Regions from separate parts of the Pseudoalteromonas sp. Angola-4 genome, predicted to be linked through region 1. Evidence: predicted binding sites of a transcription regulator. Region 1 holds the regulator's gene; each other region holds the start of a gene.
What was found. Region 1 encodes FliA, which starts transcription of late flagellar genes. Its sites were predicted from a motif close to CTAAAGNTNNNNNNNNNNNNGCCGATA; they were not measured.

Region 1 (5,413 bases):
ATGCCTACGCCACGGCCAGAAATATCAGATATCTCTTCTTTGGTCGAAAAACCTGGTGCAAATATTAAGTTATACGCTTCTGTATCTGATAAGCGACTTGCCTGATCATGGTCAATAACGCCTTTACTGATCGCTATTTTTTTCAGTTTTTCCGCATCCATACCTGCACCATCATCTTTAATGGTTAACAAAATATGGTCGCCTTCTTGCGAAGCCGATAATGTAACGTTACCAGTTCTAGGCTTACCCGCAGCTTCACGCGCTGCTGGCATTTCAATTCCGTGGTCAACTGAGTTTCGTACTAAATGCACCAACGGATCGGCCAGTGCCTCAACTAAGTTTTTATCTAAATCGGTTTCTTCACCTACAAGCTGTAAATCAATTTCTTTATTTAAGCTACGGGCTAAGTCACGTACTACGCGAGGGAATCGGCCAAACACTTTTTTGATAGGCTGCATTCGCGTTTGCATTACTGCACCTTGAATATCAGCAGTGACCACATCAAGATTTGATATCGCCTTACCCATCGCTTCACTGTCTGTATTGGTCGCTAAACTGACCAACCTATTTCGTACTAATACCAACTCGCCAACCATATTCATTATTTGGTCTAAACGCTTTGTATCAACACGTACTGTTGTTTCAGCAGGTGGAGGCGTAGCTTTTTTAGGTGCAGCGCTACTCGCTGGTTTTTCAGCCACTTTAGGTGTAGGCGCAGCGGCTTTTGCCGCCGGAGCTTGTTTTGCTCCAGGTGCTGGCGTAGGCTTTTCTGGCGTAGGTTTTGCTGGCGTTTGTGCTACAGGTGCAGCCTTAGGTGGCTGCGGTGCAGGTGTGTCAGCTTCTTTTGATTCTGGTGCGGCACCTTTACCATGCAGTTCATCAAGCAGTGCCTCAAATTCATCATCGCTGATTTCATCATCACCGCTATCATTTGTAACAGCCGCTGGTGGTGCTGTGTGTTTTACTTCTGGCTCACTGCTTGAAGTATCTCCTGCAACCGGACCAAAACTACCTACACCGTGTAATTCATCTAATAAACTGTCAAATTCATCATCGGTAATATCTGAACTTGAATCTGGCTCTGCACTTGCACTTGGTTGCGACACCGGGCTTTGGCCTTTGCCGTGTAGCTCATCGAGTAAGCTTTCAAATTCATCTTCTGTAATTTCATCAATTTGCGTGCTATCTGCTGAAGGGCTTGGACCTGCCACATCAAATAGTTCATCAAATGCAAATGGGTCTTCATCATCTGTTGCGCTAACGGGAGCTGCGGGTTCTTGTTCAACAACTTCGGGGGCTGTTTCAGTAAGCTCGTCATCCGTAGGCGGTTGACCAAGTTTGTGAAGGGTTTCTAATAATTGAGGGTCTGCTGGGTCTGGCTGTTCGCGGTTTTGAATAGTGGCAAACATTTCATTAATGGTATCTAGTGCTTGTAAAATCACATCCATTAATTCTGAATTAACAGTTCTAACCCCTTGGCGTAAGAGATCAAATACGTTTTCAGCACCATGACAGGCATCAACAAGCTCAGTCATAGCTAAAAAGCCTGCCCCTCCTTTTACGGTATGAAAGCCCCTAAAAATAGCATTTAGTAACTCAGTATCTTCTGGGTTATTTTCTAGCTCAACTAACTGTTCAGATAAAAGCTCTAGGATTTCTCCAGCCTCTACAAGAAAGTCTTGTAAAATATCTTCATCGACTTCAAAGCTCATGCAGTTACTCTCCTCTTAGAAGCCCAAACTTGATAATAGGTCATCGACCTCGTCTTGGTCAGATACAACATCATTTCGCGACTCTTTATCAATAATAGGGCCTTCAGGACCTGCTAATGTTTGTGCGGCAACCAGTTCTTCTGTTTCTTGTTGTTCTTTACTTTCAGCAATGCTGTCATCTTGTGCAGCAAATGCTGTTAAAAGGTGGATTAAACTTTCTTCTACTTCTCTGACTAATTCAATTACACGGCGGATAACCTGGCCGGTTAAATCTTGAAAATCCTGCGCCATTAGTACATTAGTCATTAAAGTTTGCAACTCATCGGTTTTATGATGAGAGCTGTTCATAAACTTGTCGATGCTGTGGCATAAGGTTTTAAACTCGCCCAGCTCTATTTCGCGGTTCATAAGCCTATCCCAAGTAGGCTTAATATGTGCAATTTCATCTGCTAGCTGCTGCGCAATAGGGAGGCTTGCTTCGACCGCATCCATTGTCTTATTAGCTGCATTTTCTGTCATTTCCATGACATAGTTTAAGCGCTTTTTCGCATCCGGTATTGCATCAGTGGTTAAATCGGTTAAACGCGTATCAAGTTCAAAGCTTTTAAGGGCTTCGTGTAATTGGCGTGTTAACTTACCTACTTCAGCAAAAAGCTGCGATTGCTCTTGAGAGGCAGTATCTAAAATTAATTGATCTGCTTTATCTTGCTCACCGTTTTCTAAAAAAACGACGAGCTGACGAGCTTGTTCTAAAGTAATTTGAGGCGCAGCTGGTGCTGACATAAGCCTCTCCTCTCATTAACCTAAGCGTTCAAACACTTTTTCTAATTTAGTTTTCAAAGTACCAGCAGTAAATGGCTTAACAATATAGCCATTAACACCTGCTTGCGCTGCCGCTATTATTTGTTCTTTTTTAGCTTCTGCCGTCACCATTAAAACCGGAATATGTTTTAATTTTTCGTCAGCTCTAATGGCTCTTAGCAAGTCAATACCCTGCATGCCTGGCATGTTCCAATCGGTTACAACAAAGTCAAAAACCTGATTTTGCAACATAGGTAATGCTGTAGAACCATCGTCAGCTTCTTGAACATTCGTGAACCCTAGGTCACGCAACAGATTTTTTATAATACGTCTCATTGTAGAGAAATCATCAACAACAAGAATTTTCATGTTTTTATCCAAAACATCCTCCGGTGAGGTCTTAACCTATAATTTACTTACTACTAGTTTATCCAGTCATTGATTTTTGCTTTGAGCTTAATCATCGCCTGACCATGTATCTGACTTACACGCGATTCACTTACATCGAGTATATGCCCAATTTCTTTTAAATTCATTTCATCGTTGTAATACAAAGAAAGCACCATTGCATCTCGCTCTGGTAAAGACTTTATTGCCTCTAACAATGAATTATTAAACCGTTCATTTTTAACATTATTAAATGGTTTGTCTAGCGCTAAATCTTGGCCTGCTGGGCTAATAACATCTTCATCTACCCCTAGGTCTTCTATACCAAGCACTTTACTGGAATTAACATCATTTAAAATATGATGGTATTCTTCTAGCGAAATATCAAGTTTTTCAGCTACTTCAGTATCTTTTGGTTCTCTATTTAAGTTATTTTCTAATTCTGTGATAGTTTCGGCTACTAATCGGCTTTTACGGTGCACCGAACGTGGTGCCCAATCCCCTCTGCGCATTTCATCAAGCATAGCGCCGCGGATACGAATACCAGCAAACGTTTCAAAGCTTGCCCCTTTACTGGCGTCAAAGTTTTTTGAGGCCTCGATAAGGCCAATCATTCCCGATTGGATTAAGTCATCAAGCTGAACGCTAGGAGGAAGACGAGCTATTAAATGGCACGCCACTTTTTTGACAAGCGACGCGTGTTTTTCAACAATCACATTTAAATTTTGTGTTGATTGATATCCCATAGCTCTTTTCACCGATGTTGTCATAATCAGCCGTTTACTAGCTTCTCAATGAAAAACTCTAAATGTCCTGAAGGTTGATTAGGTATAGGCCATTTTACTGCTTTTGTCGCTAATGTTTTAAACGCGACTGCTGCTGGTGAATTAGGGAAAAGATCGACAATTACTTTTTGTTTACGCGTAGATTTACGCATATTTTCATCATATGGAATAGTCGCAACAAGCTCCATAGACACATCTAAAAAGCGGTCTGTTACTTTAGAGAGCTTTGCAAAAAGCTCTTGGCCCTCGCGCATACTGCGCACCATGTTTGCAACAATTTTAAATTTATAAACGCCATGCTCGCGGCTAAGTACTTTAATAAGTGCGTAGGCATCAGTAATAGAGGTCGGCTCATCACACACCACCACCATGACATCTTGCGCTGCACGAGAAAAACTCAGCACCATGTCAGAAATACCAGCGGCGGTATCTACAATTAAAATATCAAATTCGGTATTAAGCTCACTAAAGGCACGAATTAACCCAGCATGCTCAGATGGGGTTAGCTCCACCATACTTTGCGAGCCTGATGTAGCAGGCACGATTTTAATACCGCCTGGGCCTTCAACTAAAATCTCGTCAAGTTCGCACTCACCTGAAAGGACATGAGATAAGTTTTTTTCAACACGTAGTCCTAGCATTACATCACAATTAGCTAGGCCTAAATCGGCATCTAATACTAATACACGATTACCCTGCTGCCCTAAAGCAATAGCAGTATTTAAAGAGACGTTGGTTTTACCCACCCCACCTTTACCGCCAGTGACAGCGATAACTTTTACGCCGTTGTTGTTGTTTTGACTCATTTTGCGCAGGCCGCTTGCTTGATCTAATACTGTGTTAATCATACATCCCTACTGTGCTTGGCGCCACTGCTTGGTGCCTTGAATGTTGTGCTTTTGCTCTTTTTAAATACAATTGCTCAGCTTTTTTTACTAGTTTTTCAGCATTTGCAACGCGAATATCTTCTGGTACACGCTGACCATTAGTAAGATACCCTATTGGAAGGCGATTTTGAATCGCTATACTAATAATCTCACCTAAACTTAATGATTCATCTAACTTAGTGAAAATACAACCGCTTAGCTGAACCTTTTTAAAATGTCTTACGGTTTCTTGCAGTACATTTATTTGTGCTGTGGCACTTAATACTAAATAACTACGTATATCTACTCGCTGGTTGCGCATTAACGTATTTAATTGCTCTGTAAGGCGTAAATCACGTTGGCTCATACCCGCTGTATCAATTAATACTAGACGCTTATTGCGTAAATGATATAAAACTTCAGCTAATTCATTGGCATCTTTTACTTGTTTAACACCACAACCAATAATACGACCATATGTTGCAAGCTGCTCATAAGCACCAATTCTGTATGTATCAGTGGTGATTAGGGCAACTTTGTCGGCGCCATACTTTTGTGCGCCTAATGCGGCAAGTTTAGCTACTGTGGTTGTTTTACCTACACCTGTAGGCCCAACAAGGGCGTACACACCCCCTTGGCGAAGAATTTCGTTGTTGGTGGTTTGCATTTGATCTTCAACCATTTGCAATAATGCTTTCCAACCTTGCTGACGCGATACGTCATCTGGGATAAAACACGCCATTTGCTCTGCAACGTCTTTATCTATTCCCATGCCAACTAAACGGTCAATCATGCATGCACGTGTAGGGTCGCGACGAGCCATATCTTGCTGCATTAAACCCGATACTTGGTGTTCTAGTAA
Region 2 (5,413 bases), on a different contig from region 1:
ATCGAGTAATTGCACTGCGTTATTAAAGTACGCTTGTATAGCATCGCTAAGAATTGGGAAATGTGTGCAACCTAGTACAAGTACATCTATATCTGAGTTAATGCGCAAACGCGTAAGCTCTTTATGCAGTTTGAGTGTATCTAGCTGCTGAGTGAAAAATAACTGCTCTGCCAATGCCACCAGCTCAACACTGCTATATAAACTCACTGTTACGTTGCTGGCATGCTCTTTTATTAATGTATGAGTATAGGGGCTTGCAACTGTGGCGGGGGTTGCCAATAAGCCGATGTGCTTTGTGCGAGTTACTTCAGCAGCAGGCTTTATTGCGGGCACTACGCCTACAATAGGTATTGATGTAATTTTGCGTACTTCACTCAAGGCTGATGTAGAGGCTGTATTGCAGGCTATAACAATAAGGTCGACATTAAGCGCGTTTTGCTCAATAAAATAAATGAGTGAGCATAAACGCCCTATAATAGTTTGCTGGGTTTGCGCGCCATAAGGGAGTAACGCATTATCCATAAAGTAGCTGTACTGTGCATCTGGAATACGCTTTTGAATATGCTCAAGCACGGTGGTGCCACCTATACCTGAATCAAATACCATTATGTGGGCTGACAAACTTTGGTTCCTACTGTTTATTAAGAACGGCAGTTTGCCATGAGGTATTTATAAAAGAAAGTAGTTTAGCTTTGCTCAGACTTTAGCGCGTCGAGTGCATCGCCCGCTGAATTTAATTGGTTTAGGTTTTCAAACATTGCCTGTGTGTAATCAACTAGCTGATCGACCGCTGCTTGATCTTGGTTTAGCCACTCTATAATACCGGCAAGCTGATCTTGTAGGCCTAGTTGCGATGCTTTATCAAATGCATTTTTTAGATCGTCATTAAAAGGTGCGATCGCATCGGCTACCTCTTTTGTTGGGTTTGGCTGATATTGCTCATAACTTTTAACGGTAGCGACTGTTTTTGTTTGGCGAAGATCCATTGAAAATGCAACGAGTTGCTCACTGCCTAAGCTCAGCTCTTGTGCTTTCTCAAATGCTTCATCCAAATCACCACTAAAGAATGTTTTACTTACACCTTGTAGCTCTTCCATCATGGCATTAATAGCATCTTGCTCTTGTTCGTTTAAATCACCATTAACTGACATTGAAAATGACAGCTCTCGAGATTGCGACGATGAGCTGGCAAACGATTCGCTGTTATTGCTTTGTTGATACCCGCTCGCTGTTTGAGACTCATATGCATCAGCAAAGCTAATACTGACTTCATCACCTTCGGCCGTTGTAAACTTATACTCGGCATTGCTGCTCATACTTACATATTGTGCTTGGCTTACGCTAACACTGGCCGCTTGTGGGTTAAATAGGGTTTGCTCAAACTCATCAAGCCCCTCAAAAATGCCTTCTTTTGACTTGTCGATGCCCTCTTGCATTTCTTCGTTAAATACACCGGTGCCTTTTAGCTCATCAACCGCTTCGTCTATACCGGTTTGAACACCTGTGCGCGCATCATCTAACATATTTTTTAATTTATCGTCATCGGCACCATTGGCTTTGGCTTTATTAACTGCACCAGATACAAAGTCGAGTACATTTTTTACTATTTCATCAAAATCGAATAAAGGTTTATCGGCTTGTTTTTGCTCAACAGGTAAACCTAGTTGCTCTGCCATTTTGTCGCCAAGCACTTTTGCAGCAAGTTCTCTGCCTCGCTGTAATGAACTTTCTTGCGGAGATTGGATTGTTGGCTGCTGTAGCGCCTCTTTATTATTGAATTTGTTTACGTTGTTGTTTGGCGTATAGCCATAATTACCGATTTTCATGATCCACCTCCGTTACGTACTTAGCTTATTATCGGCTAATAGTGACAAAACTAAAGTGCATGTTTAAAAAAACAGCAACTTTATTATCAGCAAAACTAGACAAATACTGCTCGCTCCCTACAATAGCGCCGATAAATAGATCTCATAGATAAGGTAGTAGCATTAATGGCAGTGATTAAAATAGATACCACACAGTACGATACGCAGCTAAATGAAAAAGAGCAGCGTATTACGTCGCAATTTAAGCGATTTGGTGTGCAAGCGTTAGAGGTGTTTAGCTCAGAGCCAATTAACTACCGCCAACGTGCTGAATTTAGAGTATGGCACGATGGGGATGATCTATTTCATATTATGTTTGATCAGGCCACGAAAGAAAAAATTCGCGTCGACACCTTTGACCCTGCCGCGCCATTAGTTGGTGAAGTTATGCAGGTGATGATTGATAATTTAAAGTCGTGTGAAGTATTACGCCGTAAGCTGTTTCAAATCGATTATTTATCGTCATTAAGTGGCGAGATTTTAGTAAGCTTGCTTTATCACAAACCACTCGATGATCAGTGGCTAACTGAAATAAAAGCCCTGAAAGAAAAACTGAGCAGCAAATACAACATTGACTTTATCGGTCGTGCTCGCAAACAAAAAGAAGTACTAGGCAATGATTTTGTTACTGAGCGTTTAACCGTAAACGGCCAGGAGCTTATTTATCAACAAGTAGAAAATAGCTTTACGCAACCTAATGCTAAAGTGAATATAAAAATGCTGGAGTGGGCACAAGACTTATGTAAACCACTGAGTAATGACCTGCTGGAACTTTACTGTGGTAATGGTAATTTCTCTATTGCATTGGCGGATTCGTTTAATCGCGTATTGGCTACTGAAATATCTAAGTCTTCTGTGCATTCAGCGCAATACAACATTGCTAAAAATAAGGTAGATAACTTAGATATAATTCGTATGTCGAGTGAAGAGTTTACCCAGGCAATGAATGGTGAACGTACCTTTTCGCGTTTAGAGGGGATAGATTTAAAAAGTTACGATTGCCAAACTATTTTAGTCGACCCTCCACGCGCAGGTATGGATACCCTTACCTGTGACTTAGTAGCCAACTACGAGAACATTATTTATATATCGTGCAACCCAGAAACGCTTGAGCGCGATTTAGATCATTTAACCCGTACTCATAATGTTAAGCGCTTTGCGATATTTGATCAGTTCCCTTATACGCACCACATAGAATCGGGTGTTTTCTTACAAAGAAAATAGTGAGTTAATATTATAATGCCAGCACCTTTATAAGTGCTGGTATTTGATTTTCACTAAACACTTCAATTTGATGCTCCATCAGCAACTTAGCAGTCATACCCATGCCCTGTACTTTTACCCCACTATGGCTACCATCGTAAATTGTATTTCTACCACACGAAGGGCTCGACTCTTTAAGTAAAGCAAAACGAATTGCATGCTCATTACATAAGTCTAGGGCTTTAGCTGCACCTGATTTAAATTCTTTAGTTACATCCTCATAAGTGCTCGTTACGACTCTCCCTTGTTTTATCTCTGCTGATGCTCTAGGTGTTGGCAATCCACCAGCCACCTCAGGACAAAACATAACTAACCTATTTTCTTTACGCCATACATTAATTTGCGGGTGCGATAATGCTTGGCTTTTACCATCGTATCGAACAGGTAAGCCAAATAAACAACTCGATATTAATACTTTTTCCATTGCTATATCCCTATAAACAAAAAAAGCTCCTTACGGAGCTTTTTTGTTTTAGCAAATCTTACTTGTTCGCTAAATAGTTAATTAATTTACTAATATCTTCTGGCGCGGTAATACCGGACTCACGGCCTAGGTTTAATTTGTATTTACCATTTACAATAAAGGTTGGTACGCCACGTAGCGCGCCTTTTTCTTTAAAGTAATTTTGGTCACGCTTCATTTTAGAGCTTAATGTACGTACCGAGAAACTTTTGTATAGTTTATCAAACTTATCGCCATCAACACCCTGCGCTACAAATACATCTTTTACATCTGCAAGCTCGTTAAATTTAGCGCGCTTAGTGTGAATGTGATTAAAAATAGCCGCAACAATTTTATCTTTTTGTGGAAGTACTTCCGCAGTGGCCAGCGCTTGGCTCATCATTTGTTGGTTTTCTGGATCGCGAACACCGACAAAATCAACATGGCTCTTTTTAAATTTAACGTCTTTGTCTAGCTTTGGCTTAAACTCACCAATTAACGCTTCCATGTTATTACAAGCAGGGCAATAAAATGAGAAAAACTCTTTTACTTCTGGCTTTTTAGTCGCGCGCTCAGCAACTACATCGTAATGTACGCCTTCTTCATAAGTGGCGGCTACACTGCTCGCAGCCATAGGCAGTAGTAATGCAAGTAAACCTGCTTTAACTAATTTGATCATTGTTATTGTTCTCCGAGATTAAAGTGTTAGTAAAAAAGCAACTAACTCATTCAGTTCTTGCTGGTTATTAATGGTGTTAATGTTTATTTTATATTTATCGTTTACAATAAAGGTAGGCACACCAGTTAGCGCACCTAGTTTTGAATATTTGTTTTGTTTATCTTGCATTGCACGCTCAGCTGAAATAATTGGCATGCTGGCAATGTCTTGATCAAACGTTGCACTATCGATACCATTAACTTCAAGCAACTTTTTAACGTCTTTCATTTGCGTTAAAGGTGCGCGCTGTACATGAATACTTTTAAAAATTTGGTCGCTGATACTTTGTGCTTGACCGTGCTTTTTACCGATTAAGTAGGCGTAGCTTAAGTTGCTTTGCGCCTGTGGAGATACACCACCTAAAAAGTTAACGTGATTTTTTATAAATTCAGTGCCCTCAGGTAGGCTTTTTTCAATTGCCTTTGCAACAGGCTCAAATTTAAAACAATGCGGACAGTAAAACGAGAAAAATTCGGTTACTTGCGGCTCTGCGCTTTTTTCTACATCAATAACAGTATACTGGTTATCGGCTTCAAACTGTGCAGCAAGGGCTGCAAATGGTAAACATAAAAGTAGTAGGCTCAGTTTCAATTTTTTAAGCATTGGTATCTCGTGTACTTTTTAAATAAAATTTTATGGCAATAACTTCAGCGGAGCTTCTTGCAGTGCTGCAAACTGCTCTTTAAGCGCTAAAATTTGTTGCTCCCAGTATTTGTCTTCAGCAAACCATGAAAAGTTCCGTACGAACGCAGGATCACTCCATCGTTTTGCTACCCAACCCATATAGTGAATAATACGCATTGCACGAAGCGGTTCAATTAATTTGAGTTGAGTGTGGTCAAAATCACAAAACTCTTCATACGCATTTACAAGGGTGTCTAACTGTAACAGCTGTGTTTGACGATCGCCACTGAGCATCATCCATAAATCTTGAATGGCCGGCCCCTGACGAGCGTCATCTAAATCAACAAACATAAGTGCTTCGCCTGCCCACAAAATGTTACCTGCGTGGCAATCACCATGTAAGCGGATCTCTTGCACATTTTTATACTGTGCTTGCGCTTGTTCAATAACCAAGTCCAATATGGTGTAAAAAGCCGTGCTGATCCCCATAGGTACCAAATT
Region 3 (5,413 bases), on a different contig from region 1:
TCTTGATATAAAAACCCCAGCAACACCTGAGCAACTAATGCGTTCGCGCTTTAGTGCTTATGCATTAAAAAATGCATCTTATGTATTTAAAACTTACGCCAAAGAAAAACAAGCACAAAACCCAGTAAATGAAATTGCTGACTTTGCCAATAGCTGTCGCTTTGTAAAATTAGTTGTGCGCGATACGCAGCAAAGTGATGAGCGAGGTTATGTTGCCTTTAACGCGTATTATTTTTACCAAAACTTATATTGTGAGTTGGATGAGAAATCAGACTTTATAAAAGAGGACGGTGAATGGCGTTATTTAGAGGGTATTATTAATCCGGTCGCCGATATAAAAGTTGCCAGAAACGACCCCTGCCCATGTGCAAGCGGTAAAAAATATAAAAAGTGTCACAGTGTATAAAATAAGCTAAACACTTAGCATAAAAATAGCTTTTTATTTAAGCGCTACTCTATACCACTAAACATGTTAATAACTGCCATAAACAAAAAATGGACCATCTAGGTCCATTTTCTACAATATTGCTATTGGTTTATTCATCATCATCTAGATCGAACGATTCACGCTGCGCAGGTCTAGCTAAAATCTCAACATAGAATGAAGTAAGCGCCTGCTTTTCGATTTCGCTGATCTTGTTGTTAATTTCAGCTACGTGAACAACTTCGGCATCATCGGCACTTGTGCCAAACTTACAGTCAAACGCCCAGTAATCAGCTTCAACAGGTAGCGTTTTATTGCGCTCTCTTTTCAAATATTTTTTCACTTCATGCTTTGCAGCATCAACCATACGAGGGTATTTGATTTTCTCATGATTTAGCGTGAATGTTTTCTTCATTACGTTCCTAATTACCTTGATTTAATGATAATGGCACTCAAGTCATACCATTTGCAGCCATTATAGCAATTGCATTTAATTTGTGGATGCTTTTTTTAAACAAAAAAAGAATTGTTCTATTTTATTGCATAACCGGTTATTAAATATAAGGTGTTTTAGGCTTTTAAAACGCACAAGTGTTAAATTATTTTTATGCGTTAGCAACAAGCAATGGCTTATGTATAGCCTCATTAGTTAAATCGTCATAAAATGCTGCGGCGTCCATTTGTGGACTTGCAAGCGCGGTGTGCGTGTCATTTAAGCGTCTGCGTACTGATAGTTCACAATTATCGATTACTGTTAAAGGGATATGTAACTTGTCATCTCTAATCGCTAGTGGCTCAGGGTTTAAGCAGTGGCTTAATTTTATTGCTTTCATACCTGCTTGCTCGCCTTGTTGAACAATCATCGACGCGTGCTCTTGCCCTATGGTCATATCAAATTTTTCGGGAGCTAATAATTGCTTTGGTCCAGCACCAAAGCGCTCCCTTAACTGTTCTTCGTCTACATAAGCACTATGCGTTTCACTTTTTGGCAAGTGAAATTGACTAAAATCCAGCGCATCGTGCGATAGCATCGCTAATAAAAGTGAAAATTCGCCTCTGCGATTTTCATGCACACTTTTATTTAGCCTGGTCTTTAGTTGACTCTCTGTGATTAACAAATCATCGATTTGCATAGTCTTTAGCCGATTATGATAACTGATAGATATTTATCGGCTTTATTTCAAATTTCTTTAGCTTTTTTCTTTACTTAAATACGCAGTTTGCTATTATCAGCGCCGTTGCATTGGAGGGGTTCCCGAGCGGCCAAAGGGATCAGACTGTAAATCTGACGGCTCAGCCTTCGCTGGTTCGAATCCAGCTCCCTCCACCACTTTTCTTACCGCTAAGTTAAGTGGGGCCAAATGTAACAAAATAGTGTGGAGGGGTTCCCGAGCGGCCAAAGGGATCAGACTGTAAATCTGACGGCTCAGCCTTCGCTGGTTCGAATCCAGCTCCCTCCACCACTTCTTATCTTCAGTATCCTTTTCTATATCTTTTTCATTACTATTTAAAACTTCATTTTTAGACTAATTATCAAATACCCACTGTAATGTTGCCCCGTGGTTTTTAAGCCATGCTGATGCAGATTTATAATCGGGATAAAAGTTAGCTACGCGCTTCCAAAAAGCGCTGCTGTGGTTTAAATGCTTTAAATGAGCCAATTCGTGAACAATAACATAATCAATTATATGATGAGGTGCCCCAACAAGGTTAAGGCTAAAGGTTAGCTCTCGCCGAGAATTACAACTCCCCCACTTACGTTTATAACTTCCAATCGTCAATTTAGTCGGTAATGCTTCTGACATCTGTTGGCTATAATAAGCTAAACGCATTTCAATGTAGTTTGTTAGCGTTTCTTCAAGGGCAAGGCAAAGTAGCTGCTTGCGTTTTTCAGGCTGTTTTTTTACTCGATTAGAAGTGTAAATAGTAAATACGCTATCGGATTGCTGAACATGTGAGCGTGTCCCTTTTGCAAAAGTAATAGTATATGGCTTAGCAAAAACCATTATTTGCTGGTTTTTAAACGGGTGTTGATGAGTATCAATGGCGTTAAGTTGTTTATGCAATTGCGCAGTTACCCACTCATTTTTACTAAACAGCCATTGTTCTATTTGTAGTTTTGGCACGTGTGTAGGCGCATAAACAGTAACTAATTTTTGGCTAACTTTTATTGCCACTGTTTTACGCCTTGCACTGCGTTTTAGCTGATACTCAAACAAGGTGTATGCTCTAAATATAAATAAAAGCGTATTATAAAGCCTTATTTAATCAATGCAGTTATTTAGCGATAAATAAATGGGCTCAGTGTTTATTATTATTTTTATTTACGCAAAATCTCGTCTTATTAATAAAGTACGCTACGCATGTTAATACTTTAATGCTAAAAAGTAACATCGCTAATTTATAATATAAATTATTAGATTAACAGTTTATTTATATAATAAATCTATTAAACTAGTTCAATAAAGATACTAATTTGAGCCACTATGCTGTCTGCATTTTTTATAACCGACCACGATCCGAGCCTCATTATCAACGGTGCATATAACCCTATACTGGTTAGTTTATCGGTCATTACCGCTATTTTTGCTGCCTTTTTTACGATCTGGTTGGTTGATGTAGCAAAGCAAACGCAATTCGAAAGCTATAAACGCTTAGCCAATGTGACCGGTGCCACTGTTTTATCGGCCGGTATTTGGAGTATGCATTTTATAGGTATGTTGGCCTTTTCGTTATGCACAGAAATACACTACGACCCAATCATTACCGTTTTGTCTTTTTTACCGGCGTTTATTGCATGTCAGTACGCTTTTTCGATTTTAGTAAAATCGCAAGGGTCATACAAACACCTTATTATTTGCTCTATTTTACTAGGCTCAGGCATTGGTACAATGCACTACAGCGGCATGGCAGCAATGGAGCTGGCCCCGTTACTACGTTACGATGCAATCATATTTGCTTTATCAATTGTGGTCGCTGTTGGTTTATCGTTCATAGCACTTTTTACGCGTTATCATTTAACGCGTTTGCTACCTAATTTATCACAACTGCAAGCGCGCTCTATTACCGCTGTTATTTTAGGCTCAGCGGTGGCAGGTATGCACTATATGGGTATGGCTGCTACCCGCTTTGTTGCAACCTCTCCGCTTTTACCCGATTATCAAGAGTCAACCACTGAGCTTGCTTTTGTGGCTATTGCCGTAGCTACCGCGACCGTTGCTATAACCTGTGTCATTGCAGTTATAAATGGCATGGTTAGATACCGCTTACTGCTTGAGGAAAAATCGGCGGATGAATCTCGACTAAATGCTATTTTAGGCACTGCTATTGATGGCATTGTGACTATAGATCACACCGGCATTATTTTGAGCTTTAACGAAGCTGCCAGCAAAATTTTTGGTTGGCGAGAAAACGAAGTTCAAGGTCATAATGTAAAAATGCTGATGGCCGATGAAATCGCTCGCCACCATGATGGCTATTTGTCTCACGCCAAAAATGTAGATCTAGGAAAAGTAATTGGTATAAATAGGGATGTGTCTGCCAAACACAAAGATGGCCACCTTTTTCCTATTCGCTTAGGTATAGGGGAAGTTAATCAGCCAGGCCATATGCCGTTATATGTTGGCTTTATCACCGATTTAACCGAACAACGCGCTATGCAGCAAAGTCTTATTGAAAAAGAGCAAAAGTACCGCTCTTTAATGGATAATATGCCTGGCGCTGCTTTTCGCTGTAAGTACGACGAAAACTGGAGCATGTTATTTATCAGCCCAACAGTGGCTGAACTAACAGGGTACACGCCAGAAGAGTTCACAGAAAGCTGCATAGAACTTAACGATCTTATTTTGAAAACAGATCAGCCAACGGTAAACGAAGCCGTAGCGCAAGCCATGACCTCAAGTTTAAAGTACTCGGTAGAGTATCGTATTCGCCACCGTAACGGCAAAGTTGCCTGGGTATTAGATAAAGGCAGTATTACCTGTGATAAAGATAATAACCCGCAGTGGATAGATGGGGTATTGGTTGATATTACAGAACAAAAAGAATACGAAGACAAACTTGAGCAGGCAAAATTGCAAGCTGAAGAAGCAGCGCACGCTAAGCAATCTTTTATGGCTAATATGAGCCATGAGATCCGCACGCCGATGAATTCTATTATCGGTTTTAGCGACCTACTGATGGACACTCCGCTAAACCAAGAACAGCAAAAGCACTTGGTTACAGTTAATAATGCGGCGCGTTCATTATTAAGGTTACTTAACGAAGTGCTTGATACCGCAAAACTTGAGCGCGGAAAGCTAACTATTGAACCCGTTCACTTTAGTTTAAAACAAGTACTCGATAGCATTATTTCGACATTTTGGCTTGAAGCAAAAAAGAAAGACTTGCGTTTAAAGTTGAACATTAAAGATTCTGTTGCCACAACTTACTATGGCGACCCAGATAGGTTAAGGCAAATTTTAACTAACCTCATCGGTAACGCCATTAAATTTACCGAGCAAGGTTCGGTTGAGCTAACTGTAAGTACTACGCAAACTGATCAGCTCTTTTTTGAAGTGCAAGATACCGGCATAGGTATTGCCAAAGACCGTGTTAAAGCTATATTTCAGCCGTTTGTTCAGGCCGATGGCACCACTACTCGTCGCTTTGGCGGTACAGGCCTTGGAACAACCATTAGTAAACAATTAGTAGAGCTAATGGGCGGCACTATAAACCTAGTCAGTGAAGAAAACAAAGGTAGCTGCTTTTACTTCTCTTTACCGCTTAAACAAGGCGATGCAGAAAAAATAGACCATTTCGATGGCCTGCACACTCAATTACCATCGCTAAGGGTACTTGTGGTGGATGATATTGAGCAAAACACCGAGCTGCTTTCGTTATTACTTTCTAAAGATCAACATTTGGTAAGCAAAGCAAGCAACGGTTTAGAGGCTATTGCAATATTCGAGAAACAAGATTTTGATGTCATCTTAATGGATATTCATATGC

Region 2: the regulator FliA is predicted to act here: its motif matches at 1,856-1,882, upstream of PSH48_RS20330 (DUF5610 domain-containing protein).
Region 3: the regulator FliA is predicted to act here: its motif matches at 1,592-1,618, upstream of PSH48_RS04425 (VC2046/SO_2500 family protein).

What each region holds. Positions count from the first base shown of each region.
Region 1 covers NZ_JAQREK010000013.1:69,689-75,101, forward strand. Annotated here, with positions in the region: gene PSH48_RS14725 (chemotaxis protein CheA) at 1-1,712, opposite strand, end outside; gene PSH48_RS14730 (protein phosphatase CheZ) at 1,728-2,495, opposite strand; gene cheY (chemotaxis response regulator CheY) at 2,511-2,894, opposite strand; gene PSH48_RS14740 (RNA polymerase sigma factor FliA) at 2,936-3,646, opposite strand; gene PSH48_RS14745 (MinD/ParA family ATP-binding protein) at 3,673-4,533, opposite strand; gene flhF (flagellar biosynthesis protein FlhF) at 4,526-5,413, opposite strand, start outside.
Region 2 covers NZ_JAQREK010000032.1:20,276-25,688, reverse strand. Annotated here, with positions in the region: gene murI (glutamate racemase) at 1-621, opposite strand, end outside; gene PSH48_RS20330 (DUF5610 domain-containing protein) at 687-1,826, opposite strand; gene trmA (tRNA (uridine(54)-C5)-methyltransferase TrmA) at 1,992-3,089, shown strand; gene PSH48_RS20320 (DUF523 domain-containing protein) at 3,100-3,552, opposite strand; gene PSH48_RS20315 (thiol:disulfide interchange protein DsbA/DsbL) at 3,611-4,249, opposite strand; gene PSH48_RS20310 (thiol:disulfide interchange protein DsbA/DsbL) at 4,268-4,891, opposite strand; gene PSH48_RS20305 (serine/threonine protein kinase) at 4,922-5,413, opposite strand, start outside.
Region 3 covers NZ_JAQREK010000002.1:444,227-449,639, forward strand. Annotated here, with positions in the region: gene PSH48_RS04415 (YchJ family protein) at 1-406, shown strand, start outside; gene PSH48_RS04420 (DUF6172 family protein) at 537-839, opposite strand; gene PSH48_RS04425 (VC2046/SO_2500 family protein) at 1,030-1,557, opposite strand; tRNA gene PSH48_RS04430 (tRNA-Tyr) at 1,670-1,754, shown strand; tRNA gene PSH48_RS04435 (tRNA-Tyr) at 1,803-1,887, shown strand; gene PSH48_RS04440 (M48 family metallopeptidase) at 1,951-2,601, opposite strand; gene PSH48_RS04445 (MHYT domain-containing protein) at 2,911-5,413, shown strand, end outside.